4 regions of the Serratia sp. L9 genome follow, and region 1 is predicted to be linked to each of the others. Evidence: predicted binding sites of a transcription regulator. Region 1 holds the regulator's gene; each other region holds the start of a gene.
What was found. Region 1 encodes CRP, which controls carbon source genes, mostly activating them, when cyclic AMP is high. Its sites were predicted from a motif close to ATGTGANNNNNNTCACAT; they were not measured.

Region 1 (4,231 bases):
ACAGGATGCAGGCTGCAATCACAAAGGCCAGCAGGCCAAGGGCTGAGAACGAACCGCGCCAACCGATATGATCCAGGCAGTACACCGCCACCAGCGGCCCAAGGGTCATCGCCAACCCGGCGGAGGAAAGCAGAATAGATTGCGCAAACGTCCGCTCTTCCAGCGGGAAATTCGCCACCACCGCCTTGGCGCAGGAACATGGATAACCGGAATGGCCAATGCCGGACAGGAAACGGAAGGTGACCAGCAGCCCCAGGCCGAAGCCCAACACGCCGAAGCACAGGGCAAATCCCCCTAGCAACAATAGCGAGCTGCACAACACCTTCTTAAAGCCAAAGCGGTCATTAAGCCAACCCGCCGGTATCTGGAACAGCGAATACGCCAGGAAAAACATGCCGGTGATATAACCCAGCTGTTCCGCCTGCAAATTAAACTCACGCTCGATGGGCAACAGTGCAAAACCCATCACGGTTTTATCGATGTAAACCACGACATAACCTACAAACAGCAAAAAAATCATCAGTGAACGATTTTTCATCGCTGATATTCCTTTAAGTTATCACCCAGGTAAGCCTCCGGCAGGGCAGGCGTATTATGATAGTGTGATCTGAATCACTTTATATTTTTAATAACAATCACTTATATCAACAACATCGAAACTAGCGGCTTTTTAATGGCGGCATAAGATACAATTTTGTAAGGGGTGATACTTTTTACTGATAGGGACAGGAATGCGCTACTTACCGAAGTTACAGCAGCTAAAGGTATTCCAGCAGGTGATCCGCAGCGGCAGTATTCGCGGGGCTGCGCGTGCGCTGGGGCAATCTCAACCGGCGGTGAGCCGTACCATCCGCGAACTGGAACAGATCCTGGAAACCCAATTGATCATTCGCAGCAGCCAGGGGATGACGCTGACCGAAACTGGCCGGGCATTTGCCCTGCGGATGCAGTTGATTCTGGAAGAATTACAACGTGCCGCCGACGAGATCCAGCAGTTGAACCAGCATTCGCAAGGCAGCGTGGCTATCGGTTGCTCTTCTTTATTGGCACTCACGGTATTACCCGCACTGGTCGAAGACTTTAAACAGCCGTTCCCGCAGGCCAATGTGCTGATCCGCGAGGCGCAGCTTTCCACCTTGCTGCCCGCCCTGCGCGAAGGGCGTCTGGATTTTGCCGTAGGCACCGTAAGCCAGGAGCTACCCCTGGAAGATTTGGTTCGCGAACCGCTGTTCAGCGCATCATTTTGCATCATCGCCCGCCAGGGCCATCCGCTGGGACAGGCGACATCGCTTGATGAGCTTTGTGAGGCCAAATGGTTATTACCGGAAACTGATATGGGGTATTACCAGCAACTGCAATCGGTGCTCGGCTCGTTCTATCAGCAATTGATCCACGCGCCTATACGTTCAGACTCGGTGGTATGTGGGTTGAATATGGTTATGCAGACCAACTATCTGACCATCGTGGCACGGGCGATGAGTGCGCCGTTTAATTTGCAGCACCAACTGGTGACGTTACCTATCGACAGCCTGCCGCAGGCACAGTATTGCGTGTTGTATTCGCAGAAATCGCCACTGACCGTAACGGCGCGGCGATTTCTGGATTTATTGCGCCTTCATTGCCAGCGCTACGCCTGGTAAGGCTCAGGCTACTTCGCGGATTTCAAAGCTGTGGGTGATGTTGGCAGCTTTGCCCAGCATCAGCGAAACGGAGCAGTACTTCTCGGCAGAAAGGTCAACCGCGCGCTCTACAATCTTATAGGTCAGCCCTTTGCCGCTAACAATAAAATGCAGGTTGATATGGGTAAACAAACGAGGGGCTTCCTCACGACGCTCAGAGGTCAGCTTCACCTCGCAATCACGAACGTCGTTACGGCCTTTTTGCAAAATAGCCACCACATCGATGGCGCTGCAACCGCCTACGGACATCAACACCATCTCCATTGGGCTGGGTGCTTTATCACCAGCGTTTCCATCCATCAAAATCTGATGGCCAGACGCAGATTCACCCAAGAATGTCAGTCCTTCCACCCACTTAACTCTTGCCTGCATTTTGTACACTCCGGTTAATTTCTCAAAAACAGGGTACGCTTTCGTATAGAAACTGGCAACGGAACCTGACGCTAATCATGCTGAAGCGAGACAACACAAGACACCCGCCTCACTCTGTGCTACAAACAGAGCCGCAACAACTCTTTCCAGGTCACCGATTTCAGGGAAATGTCCAAGGAAAGGCCCCTATATTGGTATGTTAACAGAATGTAGCTTGCAGCACTTCGCGCAAGTTAATATGCTAGAGCACAAGCGTATTTCTATAACACGCCTCAAAACCTGTTGATAGCCACAACTAAAACCCCAGGCTATAAGCACGTTTTACAGGGAACTCTGACCCCTGTGATACAAGGCAGCGATAACAACAGAGGATAACAGCGAATGGTTCTCGGCAAACCGCAAACAGACCCGACTCTTGAATGGTTCCTGTCTCATTGTCATATCCACAAATATCCATCAAAGAGTACGCTGATTCACCAAGGTGAAAAGGCCGAAACGCTTTACTACATCGTGAAAGGCTCCGTTGCGGTGCTGATTAAAGATGAAGAAGGTAAAGAGATGATCCTGTCCTACCTTAACCAGGGGGATTTCATCGGCGAGCTTGGATTATTTGAAGAAGGCCAGGAACGTAGCGCCTGGGTAAGGGCAAAAACGGCCTGTGAAGTGGCTGAAATTTCCTACAAGAAATTCCGCCAGTTGATCCAGGTTAACCCGGATATTCTGATGCGCCTGTCCGCTCAGATGGCAAACCGCCTGCAAATTACCTCAGAGAAAGTGGGTAACCTCGCCTTCCTTGATGTTACCGGCCGCATCGCGCAAACCTTGCTGAACCTGGCAAAACAGCCTGATGCCATGACTCACCCAGATGGCATGCAGATCAAGATCACCCGCCAGGAAATTGGCCAGATCGTCGGTTGTTCACGTGAAACCGTTGGTCGTATTTTGAAGATGCTCGAAGATCAGAATCTGATTTCCGCTCACGGCAAAACCATTGTCGTGTACGGTACACGTTAATCCCTGAAGAAGCGGCGCATCAATGCGCCGTTTTTTTGCCTGCTGAATAGCAAACCATGTGGCGCCGCCTGATTTACCACCCGGAAGTCAACTATGCACTGCGCCAAACGCTGGTGCTGTGTTTACCGGTGGCTTTTGGCCTGCTGATTGGTAACCTGCAATTGGGCATGATGTTCTCGCTGGTTCCCGCCTGCTGTAATATCGCCGGGCTGGATACGCCTCATAAACGCTTTTTCAAACGCCTGATGGTTGGCGGTTCGCTATTCGCCATCAGCAGCATTTTGCTGCAACAGGCTCTGCTTTGGCACCTCCCACTCCCCTTACTGATGCTGGTTATGGCGCTGCTGCTTGGTGTCAGTGGTGAAATTAGCCCACTGCATGCCCGCCTGCTGCCTGCAGCACTGGTTGCCGCCATCTTCTCTCTCAGCATGGCCGGTACCGTCCCGATATGGCATGCCCCCTTGCTGTATGCCGTAGGCACCGCCTGGTACGGGCTGTTTACCTGGTTCTGGTTCAAATTGTGGAAAGAGCAGCCGATGCGCGAATCCCTGAACCAGCTCTATCGGCAGCTAGCCGACTATTTTGAAGCCAAATACTCGCTGCTGACTCAACACACCGATCCAGAAACTGCTCTGCCACCGCTGCTGCAACGCCAGCAGAAAGTGATGGACCTGATTAGCCTGCTGTATCAGCAGCTCAACTTTCTGCCCCATACCAATAATCTGGAGCAAAAACGCCTGCGCCGCACTTTCCAGGTAGCGCTCGATCTGCAGGAGCACATTACCGTCAGCCTGCATCTGCCGGAAGAAGTGCAAAAGCTGGTTGAGCAGAGCCAGGCCGAAGCAATTATCCGCCGTAACGCCCAGGTGATCGCGGCACGCCTGCGCATAGTGGCCGACGATATTCTCTATCATCGGCACTCTGCCCGTTTCAGCATGAAGAACGAGCTGGCCGCGCTGGAGAAAGTGGCCGCTCAGCATGCCGATAATCCGGTTGGTCAGTTCTGTTATTATCACTTCAGCCGCATAGCGCGCCTGCTGCGCACCCAGCACCCGCTGTATCGCCGCAACCTGATGGCCAACCAGACACGCCTGCCGTTCTGGCCTGCGGTAGCCAGCTACCTGTCGTTTAAATCCAACGCCCTGCGTAATGCGGCCCGGCTAGGG
Region 2 (4,231 bases), 270 kb from region 1:
TTCAACCTCAAAAAAGGGTTGGCGTTGGCGATAATGTGCGGCATTTTCTCCGCCGGGATGTCATTTGCCATGGACGCCGCCAAACCCATGCACGAAGCGGCAGCCACACTGGGGATTGACCCACTTTACGTCGCACTGCCGAGTTATGTGATCATCATGGGCGGCGGTGCCCTGATCAACCTGGGTTATTGTTTTATCCGTCTGGCTACCATGAAAAATCTCTCGGTCAAGACAGACTTCTCTTTGCCGAAGAAACTGCTGGTCGCCAACGTGCTGTTTTCCATGCTCGCCGGGCTGATGTGGTATCTGCAATTCTTCTTCTATGCCTGGGGCCATGCCAAGATCCCGGCGCAGTATGATTATATGAGCTGGATGCTGCACATGAGCTTCTACGTGCTGTGTGGCGGTATCGTCGGGTTGCTGCTGAAAGAGTGGAAATGCGGCACCAGAAAACCGGTGGCCGTACTGTGCATCGGTTGTCTGGTGATCATCTTGGCGGCCAACATCGTGGGTCTGGGTATGGCGTCCTGAGGGTTGGAAAACCCTACGCGACAAATCGCTGGCGGTATTCGCGTGGGGTCATACCAGCCTCGCGCGTAAACACCACAGAAAAATAGTTACTGTCTTCAAACCCGCATCGGGCAGCAATATCACTGATGCGGAACTCGCTGCGGCGCAGCAAGCGCTTGGCCTGGCACAGGCGTATCTGCCGCAGATAATGGTTGATGGTCATGCCGGTTTGCTGGCGGAATAAGAGCTTCAGCGCCCGTTCGGTAAGGTTATGCTGCTGGCAAAATACCGGCAGATCAAAGTTCCCTTCAATGCCACCTTGCAGCGCCGCCATCAGTAAATCCAACTGCTCACCATCTGGCAGCATGTGCGCACAATTTACCGCATAGCGGTAGCGCTTGAGCACGATGGCCAACTGCAACAGCAAGGCTTCCGTCAGTTGAATTGACAGCGAATCAGTTTTGCGGCTCTCCTGCGAAAGCTGGGCGATAATTGGCCGTGCCTGCGCCATGCCCTGGGTAGACAGCCGCCAGTATTGTTCGTGTGACACGTCAAACGGCGGCAACAGGTTTTCCCATTGGGCATTGAGCCGCAAGCGTTCCGGGCAGTAGATAATATTATCCAGCACCAGATCGTTCACCGACTCATAGCTGTGGCTATCGCCGGCACGGATATAAAAAATATCCCCGCAGGTAATTCGGTAGGGTCGATCGTTCAGAACCTGTAGCCCGTTGCCGCGCCAAACGATCACAATCTCGCAAAACTGATGGGTGTGTGTGGCAAACCCCTCCTGGGGATAGCGCTCTGCAACGGCCACTGGCATCTGTTCAGAGGGCAGATAGTCTCGGCTCTCTAACAGTAATATCTCCCTCATCTGCACACCTTTTGTTTTTATCACGACCGAGCATTATTGCCGAACTTAAGCCGGGGGAAGTTGACAGGGTCGCGATTTCCACACTTCTAGCGCAACCCCCTCAACGCACGAGGTGGACAGGTAAATTCACGTTTGAACAGGGTTGAGAAATGGTTGCTGTCACCAAAGCCGCAGCGAAAAGCGATATCGGTGATGCTGCTGTCGCTGTGACGCAGCAAATGGCGAGCCTGCAGCAGGCGCAGGTGAGTCAGATAACGCTGGGGCGTCATGTTGGTGTGATGTTTCAACTGCCGGTGCAGCGTACGCAGCGGGATGGCAAAACGCTCTGCCAGCTCGGGCCATTCAATCTGTTCAGCATAATGCCCTTGCAGCCAATCCAGCAACTGATGCAGGCGCCCCTCCTGGTCGTCCCCTTGTCGGGCCAGGCACCCTTGCCACAGCTGCACCAGCAGTTGCATAAACCAGCTTTCATGCAACGCGATATCCTCTGGCCGATCGCCTGTCGGCGCATTTGCCAGTAACGAGATCAACCCTTTTACCTGTTGCAACACCTGCTGACTGACGCGCCAATGGGCGGGATAAACCCCGTCATGCTCACGCGGCAGGAATTGCTCAATGCCGGAGACAAAGCGAAATGCGTCCGGTGCCCGGAACAGGATATTGGTCAGTGTCAGGCCATCGGTCTGTTCAAACAGGTGGCGATCGTGATCGCGCACAAAACAGACGCAACCACTGTTCAAAGTATAAGGATTACCATTAAAAACATGGACCCCAGCCCCTTGCTCGACAATCACAATTTCATAAAAATCATGATGATGCTCAGGGAAAGCCTGCTGCGGCTCGCGGGGTTCGATCACCACGGGGGCGCTGCAGGAAGGGAAAAAGTCACTACTGTGCAATAGATTCATCTTACCCCCCGATGCTTTGGCGCGGCGGGATTACCGCGCTACGTCGGTTATCGATAGTAAGAGAAGCATCAGGGAAGATACCTTAAAGTTTTGACCAAAAACCGCGCTAAAACTGTGCGTTTTTTAAGAAAGACAGGGCAATGTCAAGAAATGCGCACAAGGTCACAACCCGTAGAAAAACGACCCGAATAACAAACTGTGAGCTACTTCACCTTTACCTTTGCCATTTTGCCAATCCCCTCCCGGCGCTGGCAGTGGTGAGAAGGCTTGGCTATCCGCAACTTCCTACACTGCTCGCATCAAGTAATTACGGGCTTTCTCTCATGACTATTCGCAACACTGTCGCCATCGATCTTGGAGCCTCCAGCGGGCGAGTGATGCTGGCCAGTTATCAACCGGAACAGCAACAGCTCCAACTGCGTGAAGTCAGTCGCTTCACCAACCGTTTGCAACATCGGGCCGGGCAAGACTGCTGGGATCTGGACGCGTTGGAACTCAATATCCGCCAGGCACTCTCGCAGCTTGATGAAGAAGGCGTCCATCTCGACAGTATTGGTATCGATACCTGGGGCGTGGATTTTGTCCTGTTGGATGCGCAAGGCGAACGGGTCGGCCAGGCGGTGTCTTATCGTGATGCCCGCACACAGGGGGTGATGGCCAAAGCGCAGCGGGAGCTTGGCAGGCGCAATATCTATCAGCGTACCGGCATTCAGTTCCTGCCTTTTAATACGTTGTACCAATTGCGGGCCTTGCGTGAGCAACAGCCAGAACTGCTGGAGCGCGTGGCCCATCTGTTGATGATCCCGGATTACCTGCATTTTCGTCTGACGGGTGAGCTGAATTGGGAATACACCAATGCCAGCACTACGCAGCTACTGAATATTGAAAGTGATCAATGGGATCAGGAACTGCTGGCCTGGGCAGGTGTGCCAACACGCTGGTTTGGTAAGCCGACCCCACCGGGCAACCGCGTTGGTTATTGGGCCAGCGCCAGCGGCCAGCGGATCCCGGTAATTGCGGTGGCCACTCACGATACCGCCAGCGCGGTTCTCGCTACCCCGTTACAGAATGCCGATGCAGCCTATCTCAGCTCTGGCACCTGGTCACTAATGGGCATTGAAAGCCCGGTCCCGGTAGTTCACCCCGCAGCCCTGGCGGCGAACATCACAAACGAAGGTGGGGCAACGGGTTACCGGGTGTTAAAAAACATTATGGGCCTGTGGCTACTGCAACGAGCCACTCAGGAACTGAACATCTGCGATCTCCCTGCGATGATCGCCCTGGCAGCACAACAACCGGCCTGCCGTTCATTGATTAATCCCAATGACGATCGTTTCATCAACCCGGCCAACATGTGCCAAACCATTCAGGACAGTTGCCGTGAACAAGGTATGCCCGTGCCGGAAACCGCGCCGCAGCTGGTGCGTTGCATCTTTGACAGCCTTGCCATGCTCTATCGCCAGGTTGCACAACAACTGGCAACGATGCATGGCCGCCCGCTCAGCCACCTGCATATCGTCGGTGGCGGCAGCCAGAACCATTTTCTTAATCAGCTGTGTGCCGACGCCTGCGGGCTGGCGATCAGCGCCGGGCCAATCGAAGCCTCGACACTGGGCAACGTTGGCTGCCAATTGATGGCATTGGATGCCGTCACTGACATCGGGCAATTCCGCCATATCGTGGCGCAGAATTTCCCACTGCAACATTTCACCCCTCGCGACAATCCAGACTTTGCTGCCCATTGGTCGCAATTTCAGTCGTTGAGTCAATTACCTGAGGAACTTTGCATATGAAAAGCTCTATCGATCAAGCCTGGGAACTGGCAAAACAGCGCTTCGCTGCCGTTGGCGTGGATGTTGAGGCCGCCATTAGCGCCATGGATACCCTGCCAGTGTCGATGCACTGCTGGCAAGGGGATGACGTGGCGGGGTTCGAAAAC
Region 3 (4,231 bases), 2.6 Mb from region 1:
TCCGTAATCTATATCCTGAGTGGCATGGGCGTGAAAAACCTCATCCAGGCAGGTGATCGGATTAATTTCTTCATATGACAGTGGCATGGAGGAAGATGCCTGCAGAACCAAAGCGTCTTTATTGCGAATGCCTTCGCTGGTTTCCTGGCAACGTGAGGCGATGGGTTTATATCCCACCGCCGTTCGGCCCTGTGCGGCAAAGGCTTGCAACAATCCGCGGGAAACCACGGTCTTACCAACGTCGGTATCCGTGCCTGTAACAAATAAACGCTTTAACATGAATAGATTGCCCTGAAATGCTCCGCAAAAATGGACCGCCATGAAGAATGGCGAAAGTAGCCTGACGCAGAAAAGTCTAGGGGATGAAAGCCAACGGAAGCTTGAGGTAGCTCAATCTTTTTGCGGTAAACAATAAGAAGTTCTGATAAGAATAACTTACATCAATCTTTAGCCTTGCAGCAATTTCACCAACAGCGAGCCGTTATACATCGCCTCTTTTACCAGCGCGGCTCCTGGCATCGTGCCTTGGTTGAAAAATTGTGTAGATTCAACCTGAACATGCTCGCTGTACGCAGGCAGAGATTGCTGGCGAATACAGGAAGCGATTGCCGGATGGAGGATCTCTGCGGCCCGATTCAGCGGTGAACCTACCAGGATTTTTTCCGGATTGAACAGATTGACCATGATGGCAACAATCCGACCGACGCTATGGCCTACGCCAAGAATAATATCTTTTGCCAACTGATCCCCTGCCAGAGCCGCATCACACAGTGATTCTACGGTTAACGGCTTCCCATGCAGCATTGAGGACATCGATCCTCCCAGTCGCTGCTGGGCAATCTCCAGCATGTTCTCGATGCTGGCCACCGTTTCCAGGCAACCGTGGTTACCGCAATAGCAGCGTTTGCCATAAGGATCGACCTGGGTATGGCCAATTTCGACCACGCTGCGGCTGCCAGCATGCAGCACGCGCCCGTTGGTGATAATCCCTGCCCCGACGTTGTGATCGATCACGACCTGAATAACATTCATGCTACCGCGCGAGGCCCCGTACAGCGCCTCCGCCATAGTCCAGGCACAGATATCATGCTGCAGATAAACTGGCAGACCGGTCAGTTTTTCCAGCGCCGGGCCGAGCGCCATCTCGTTGACATCATAAAACGGCATACGGTGGACAATGCCAGAAGCAGTATCAATCATGCCGGGCAACGTGATAGCGATCGCCGTTAAGCGTTCCAGTTTGCTTTGGTGGCGGATAAAGAAGCTGTCGATTTCGCTGACGATGCGTTGTAACAGCGGTTCCTGATGCTCTGCCTTTAACGGCAGCAGCTCTTCTACCACCATCTTGCTACTGAGATCGCGCAGCGCCAGAGTAATGGTGCCACGGTTGATACGTGCGGAGAGGTAATGCCAGGCTTCGGTATCTAACACCAGCCCAACGGCCGGGCGGCCACGGCTGCCGATTTCCTGATATTCGGTTTCTTTCACCAGATGCGCTTCAAGCAGTTCGCGCACGATCTTGGTAATACTGGCAGGTGCAAGTTGTGCACGCTTGGACAATTCGATACGCGAAATCGGACCCAGTTGATCTATCAACCGGTAAACTGCCCCTGCATTTGTTTGCTTGATTTGATCAATATGCCCAGGCTGCCCATCCGCAATCACAAACCTGCTCCTACTATTTTTCGCGCTTCTAAATAAAGACTACTGGCTATGGTGGGGCTTTTGGAATTCAGCGTCAACTATTTGATTCGTTATGTGATTAACAGCACAAATTCCCGGTGGTTCTGCCGGGAATTGCCTTTTATTTATGCAGTGTCGCAGTTGAATCACGCGGGTTTCAGCATCAGGGCCATCAATGTTTTAGCGGCGGCCGTCAACGGCCTGTTGCGGTGATGTACCAGCCAGACTTCCGTCATTGCCTCTGGCTCGGCTAATGGCAGATAGGTCACGCCGTCGATCTTCACGCGGCCAAATGAGGTAGGTAAGATAGAAATCCCCAACCCGGCCGCCACCAGGCCAATAATCGTCATTGCCTCGCCCACTTCTTGCGTAATGTAAGGCGCGATCCCGGCATTGGCTAACAGCGCCAGAATTTCGTCGTAGAGCGCGGTGCCAACCTCTCTGGAGAAGAACACAAAAGGTTCCTGCGCCAAATCGGCAAACCGCAGCGTACCGGCCGCCCTGAGCGTTAACGGATGACCATTGGGTACCACGGCGAGCAGAGGTTCGCGCAATAACAACTGATGCTGGAGCGCATCTGGCAAACGGGTGTTACGCATCACCCCCAGATCCAGATCGCCATTAAGCAAAGGTTCCAGCTGTTGTTTGGTGTTAACCTCGCGCATTTTGATATGCACGTCCGGTGACAACTGGCGAAACGTGCGCAGACTGCGGGAAACGACACTGATAAAGGGGGCTGAAGAGGTAAAACCGATTGTCAGTTCGCCTATCTCACCCCGTTCGAGCCGCGCGGCCTTTTCTGCTGCGCGGTTGACCTGGTCCAGCACCTGATAGGCCTCTTTCAGGAACATTTCCCCGGCCTGCGTGAGGCTGACATTGCGGTTATTCCTTGCCAGCAGACGTGCACCGACCATCTCCTCCAGGGCCTGGATCTGTTGGCTTAGCGGCGGCTGAGAGATCCGCAACCGCTCCGCCGCCCTGCCAAAGTGCAATTCCTCCGCGACGGCGACAAAATAGCGTAGATGTCTAAGTTCTATATTCATACTTTAAATGTCTTAATTTTAATGATTAATATATTAGACAAAAAACTGGCCTCTCCCTATCATTTTGTGAAGTAAGACAGTTTTTTATCTCCCGAGCCCGGTAAGGAAATGCTGTGACAACCCCTTTGCGTTCTGCGGCTAGTCTGCCGTTAACGCTGCCTGCTAATGAAGACGCCACGATTGCGTCAAAAACCAAACGCTCCACGCTGAATAAACTCCCTTATATTGAACGGGGAACGCCGCAGTTTATGCGTGTAACGCTGGCATTATTCTCCGCCGGGCTGGCAACCTTTGCGCTGCTTTATTGTGTGCAACCGATCTTGCCGGTACTTTCCCAGGACTTTGGTATTTCCCCTGCCGAAAGCAGCCTTTCGCTCTCTTTTTCAACCGGCTTACTGGCCGTTGGCCTGATGTTCACCGGCCCGTTATCTGACGCCATTGGGCGCAAATCGGTGATGGTAGTTGCTTTGTTTCTGGCGGCGATCTGCACGTTGATCTGCTCTTTTATGACCAGTTGGCACGGTATTTTGCTGATGCGCGCACTGATTGGCCTTTCGCTTAGCGGTGTTGCTGCTGTCGGCATGACCTATTTAAGCGAGGAGATCCACCCCAGTTTCGTGGCCTTATCCATGGGGCTGTATATCAGCGGCAACTCCATCGGCGGTATGAGCGGGCGCCTGATTAGCGGGGTGCTCACCGATTTCTTCTCGTGGCGCATTTCGCTGGCGGTGATTGGGGTGTTTGCGCTGGCTGCCGCCTGTATGTTCTGGCGTATTCTGCCTGCCTCCAAACATTTTCGTGCCAGCTCGTTACGCCCCCATACGCTGTTGGTCAACTTCAAACTGCACTGGCATGACAAAGGGTTACCGCTGTTGTTTGCCGAGGGCTTTCTGCTGATGGGCAGCTTCGTGACCTTGTTTAACTATATCGGCTATCGCCTGCTCAGCGACCCTTACCATCTCAGCCAGGCAGTGGTTGGCTTTTTGTCGGTGGTTTATCTCACCGGGTCATACAGTTCCCCCAAAGCCGGCGCCCTCACCTCCCGTTTTGGTCGGGGGCCGGTGCTGCTGGTTTCCATTGTAATTATGCTGTTCGGGGTACTGATCACCGCCCTGGCGCCAATCACGATAATCTTTATCGGGATGATGCTGTTCACCACAGGCTTCTTCGCCGCCCACTCGGTTGCCAGCAGTTGGATTGGCCGCCGCGCTCGCCGCGCCAAAGGGCAAGCCTCTTCGTTGTATCTGTTTTGCTATTACGTTGGCTCCAGTATTGCCGGTACGCTGGGTGGCGTGTTCTGGCACAGCTTTGGTTGGAGCGGCGTGGTGGCCTTTATCAGCCTGATGCTGTTAATCGCCTTGTTGGTTGGTTATCGGCTGAAAAAGCTGCCGGAAGCGACCAGCATTTAACGCCTGGCCCTCTTGGCACCGCAGAGGGCCGCCTATTCCTCCCTGTCAGACCTGGTCCACTCAATATTTCCGATTGTCTCGAGGCTGATGTTGCCC
Region 4 (4,231 bases), 2.5 Mb from region 1:
AACGGCTTTCTTACAAAGGATGGGCGGCTATGTCATACCTGGCATTTGAAACACTGCACAAACACAAAGCCCGGTTGCACAACAGCGTGCAACTGGGTTCTGGCGTGCAGTTGGCGGCCTGGTCCAACAGTCATGATCGCATTACGCAGGAGAGCGCCGAGCACCATACGCTCAGCCTGTATATTGCAGATGGCTATGAGTGTTATCAGAAGGTCCCCGGTGGCTGGCAAAACGGGGGTGGCCCGGATCGATTTTGCATCATGCCACGCCAATATGAATCGACCTGGGATGTGCGCAGCAATCTCTCCTTCGTGCATCTCTATTTTACCGATGAACATCTGCGCCATTTGGCAGAACAAACCTGGGATCGCAGCCCGGCCTCGATCAATGTGCAGCACAGTGCGTTTGCGCAAGACAAGCAGATCACCACGCTTTATCGTCAATTTCTGCTTAACTACGACTGGCAAGACAGCGCGAGCCAACTGGCACTGAGCAGCACTACGACGCTGCTGATGTCACACCTGATCCAGCATTACACCCAATTGGATTGGCGTCTGCCAAGCGTGCGTGGCGGACTGGCGCCGGTGGTTCTCAAGCGCGTGCTGGAGTTTATTGAAAACCATCTTGATCAACCGCTGTTGCTCAGCAGCCTGGCGTTGCAGGCCGGATTGAGTGAGTTCCATTTTGCCCGGATGTTTAAACACAGCACCGGCCTGGCGCCGCATCAATATGTGATGCAGGTGCGTTTGCAACAGGCAGGTAAACTGTTGCGCCACACGGCGCTGCCGCTAACGCAAATTGCGCTGTATTGTGGCTTCAGTTCTGCCAGCCATTTCAGCAACCGTTTTAAGGCGGCTTACGGTTGCGCGCCCTTGCAGTTGCGGAAACAAAGCCGCTAATGCCCTCTGGAGAAGAAAATATGGAACAGCCATTTTGCGGTGTTGAAGTGTTATTCGTGGCGGGTTTCGGCCCCATTACACAGAGTACCAGCCAAAGTCAGGCCTTTTATCAGCAAGCATTAGGTTTGCCGCTCAAGCCAATGGAAGGGAATGAGGATTATCTGCTGACTGAGCACGATGCCTTGCAGGGGGTGAAACACTTTGCGTTATGGCCTTTGGCCCAGGCAGCACAAGCTTGTTTTGGTCAGGAACAGTGGCCGCAAGATTTACCCGTGCCGCAGGCCTGGCTGGAATTTGACGTCGCGGATATGGCAAAAGCCACGCAAGCCTTGCAAGACCAGGGCTACAAGTTGCTGGTAGCCAACCGTCAGGAACCTTGGGGCCAGAGCGTCACCCGCCTGCTGAGCCCGGAAGGATTGCTGGTCGGGGTTACGTTAACGCCTTGGCTGCGTGGCTAAGTCAAAAAGCGTTTATGGCAACGGGAAGGCGGTCGGGGTTTTGCTCATCACGTCGACAAAGGTGTCTTTGGTCACTGACCAGAAATGCATTACGCCTTCCTGGCTGAATGAGATCCCCATCAACCCCATCACAAACCAGCAGGTGGTAAACAGCCCAAGGCTGCTGAATATAAACGCCATACCGTTACGGCTGGCTTTGCGGCAGATAACATTCAGTTGGCTGGCCAGAAACATCATCACTGCACTCAGCAGTTCCCAGCGCATCATAATAAAGCCAGTGGCTATGGTACTCATCAGACGTGATCCTTTGCTACAAAAGCCGCATCCGGCCGTCTCAACTCCGCAAGGGATAAGACAGAGGGGCAGAAAGCGCATAGGGGAGAGAATATGATCACAGGTGTGATCTGCGTCACATTATAGCATCGCTCCGATCGGCGGCTCAAGAGCTGCGGGGGTAAATCAGTTAAGGCTGATAAACCCAGCCTGATGGTAAACGCCGCAGCCCCTGGCGGTAAGGCTTATTGATCTGGAAAAATAATATCTCTTCAAAGATAGGGGTAAAAAAGTTTTTTTAGTGACATGATGCATTAATTCGAAACGGCTCAGCCCTGACCTTAATGGCCAGGGCTTGGTCATAAGACTGGGTTATCCTTTCAGTGAATCAACCAACAAGCGATACCAGGAGTGGTGGGTAACTGGCAGTGTGATTTCCTTTTTTGCCAAAGCTATCAATGTATGACTGCTGTCGTAACCCAGGGAACCCTCCTGCTGAGACTGGTAGAAATTATCCAGTTCTTCATCGTTTAACATCATCATGTCCTGGATGAGTGGGGTAATGGGTAAAACCTCCCCTTTCTGATAACGGCGACGCGCCTCCTGCAGCCATTGACGATATGACACCACCGACATGGGTTGCGGCAAATGTTCATTTAATTTTTTAATGAAATCACACCTTGGGATCCCTCTTGCGGCGGAAAGATGGAAGATATTTTCTTCCGGGTTATATATACAGCCCAAACGTGCCAGAGCCTTGGCAGTAAAATCTACTGGCGTGAGTTCAATATCTCCATAGGCGTCATCAAATGCCATCCCCATTTGGATACTGCTCTTGAATAACCGGTAAAAAGCTTGCAGTTCATCATAACGAGCAAGCTCGGAGTCGGCGGTGATCAGCCCCAGGCGGAAAATATTGCAGGCAATGCCACGGGCAACCGCCAGATTAACTATCGCCTCGCCAACCCATTTGCTGGCGACATAGCCCTGGCGGGTGATGTGCCGCTCATCCTGAATAGAAGAGGCTTCGTTGACCACACGATGGCCAGTTTGAGTCATGGGGCTAAAGACGTTGAGTGTAGAGGCAAAATTCAGGATCTTGTGGGTTCCCTGAGTTGCCAAGCGCAGCAGTTCGATCAAACCGCCTACATTGGCCTGATAGGCCATATCGAAATATACTGACGGCTGAATGGAATATCACCCCAACGTCTTTACTTACACTGGCGTAAGTGTGTTCATCCATCCCAAGTTGAGGCGCTTTGATATCCCCATGAAGAACGATGATGCGTTGTTCATCTCCCTCACGCCACAGGGACCATTGCTCCAGAATACTCTTCAGGCGCTGTAGACTCTCGGCCCGGCTCTGGCCACGCACCAGGCAGTAGATTTTACCTGGGGTGGAATCCAGTAATTCCCGCAATAGGAAGCGGCCGACAAAGCCCGTGGCGCCCGTAAGCAAAATGGCTTTGCCCGGCTGATGGCCCCCAGGCAACGGCCGGATATCCGCTGGTAATAGAGCGTATTGGTGCAGATTAACCACTTCACTGGTACGCGTCTGTGATTTCAACCGCTGGGCCAACTGCTTAACCGTGGGCGCGATAAAGATATCACTGACGCCGATCTTGTCTTCGCTAGCCTGGTTAATCAGATTAACAGCGCTTACGGCCAGTAATGAGTGCCCGCCTAGTTCAAAGAAGTGATCGTAGCGGCCAACCTTAGCGACCCCGAGCAGGGTTTGCCAGATATCGGCAATCAGGCTTTCCAGCCTGGATGCCGGTGCTTCGTAGGGTTGAAACAGGAAAGCGCTTTCCCTGGGTTCTGGCAGCGCCTTGCGATCCAGCTTGCCGTTGGCGGTGATAGGCATTTTATCCAGCAGGACATAGGCCGCTGGAATCATATAGTCGGGAAGCCGATTTTGCAGATACTGCCGCACCGCCATCGGTTCCAGCGCTGCCGTTCCCGGGGCGGCAACCATATAAGCGATTAATCGCTTGCTGCCTTTATGATCCTGCGCCAGCACAGCCGCTTCTTTGACCTGTAAATGGCCGTTAAGCTGGGTTTCTATTTCGCCTAACTCGATACGGAACCCACGGATTTTCACCTGATGATCGTTGCGCCCGTGGAACTGCAGCCGACCATCGGCCCAATAACTGGCCAGATCGCCGGTGCGATACATCCGTGATCCACTAACAGAATTGAAAGGATCGGGGAGGAAGCGCTCTTCGGTCATCGCCGGCAGGTTGAGATAGCCACGGGTGACCCCCGGCCCGCCGATATATACTTCGCCAATAACGCCACGTGGCACCACCAGGCCTTCAGGACTCAACAGGTAGATGCGGATATTGGCCGTTGGGCGCCCGATAGCTTCTCTATGATCGCCGCCCAGCGTTGGCGAATTGGTGGTCGCGGTAATGGTGGTTTCCGTCGGCCCATAGCAGTTGACCAGCTCAGGCCTGGCTGGGTAGCGTTTCAGCCAGCGTTCAAGCATCTCCGGTGCTGCGGCTTCGCCGCTGATGCAGACCAAGCGTAGCGCAGGTGGCAGAGGCCCGTCGCTTTCCTCGCAGAGTTTGCGCCAGAATTGGTAAGGGATATCCAGGTAGC

Region 2: rhaB (rhamnulokinase) is a predicted target of CRP. The motif match lies at 2,443-2,460, and genes of this name have one in related genera.
Region 3: mlc (sugar metabolism global transcriptional regulator Mlc) is a predicted target of CRP. The motif match lies at 1,757-1,774, and genes of this name have one in related genera.
Region 4: ACQ86O_RS19095 (YjcB family protein) is a predicted target of CRP. The motif match lies at 1,755-1,772, and genes of this name have one in related genera.

The regions. Positions count from the first base shown of each region.
Region 1 covers NZ_CP192591.1:1,543,072-1,547,302, reverse strand. The annotation lists partial or broken gene ACQ86O_RS07185 (MFS transporter) at 1-466, opposite strand, end outside; gene ACQ86O_RS07180 (LysR substrate-binding domain-containing protein) at 732-1,640, shown strand; gene ACQ86O_RS07175 (OsmC family protein) at 1,644-2,051, opposite strand; gene crp (cAMP-activated global transcriptional regulator CRP) at 2,433-3,065, shown strand; gene ACQ86O_RS07165 (YccS/YhfK family putative transporter) at 3,122-4,231, shown strand, end outside.
Region 2 covers NZ_CP192591.1:1,271,259-1,275,489, reverse strand. The annotation lists gene rhaT (L-rhamnose/proton symporter RhaT) at 1-531, shown strand, start outside; gene rhaR (HTH-type transcriptional activator RhaR) at 545-1,384, opposite strand; gene rhaS (HTH-type transcriptional activator RhaS) at 1,471-2,292, opposite strand; gene rhaB (rhamnulokinase) at 2,616-4,085, shown strand; gene ACQ86O_RS05950 (L-rhamnose isomerase) at 4,082-4,231, shown strand, end outside.
Region 3 covers NZ_CP192591.1:4,111,314-4,115,544, forward strand. The annotation lists gene bioD (dethiobiotin synthase) at 1-279, opposite strand, end outside; gene mlc (sugar metabolism global transcriptional regulator Mlc) at 448-1,665, opposite strand; gene ACQ86O_RS19570 (LysR substrate-binding domain-containing protein) at 1,830-2,726, opposite strand; gene ACQ86O_RS19575 (MFS transporter) at 2,840-4,135, shown strand.
Region 4 covers NZ_CP192591.1:3,999,746-4,003,976, forward strand. The annotation lists gene ACQ86O_RS19085 (helix-turn-helix domain-containing protein) at 30-899, shown strand; gene ACQ86O_RS19090 (VOC family protein) at 920-1,357, shown strand; gene ACQ86O_RS19095 (YjcB family protein) at 1,370-1,651, opposite strand; gene ACQ86O_RS19100 (SDR family oxidoreductase) at 2,003-2,770, opposite strand; gene ACQ86O_RS19105 (amino acid adenylation domain-containing protein) at 2,694-4,231, opposite strand, start outside.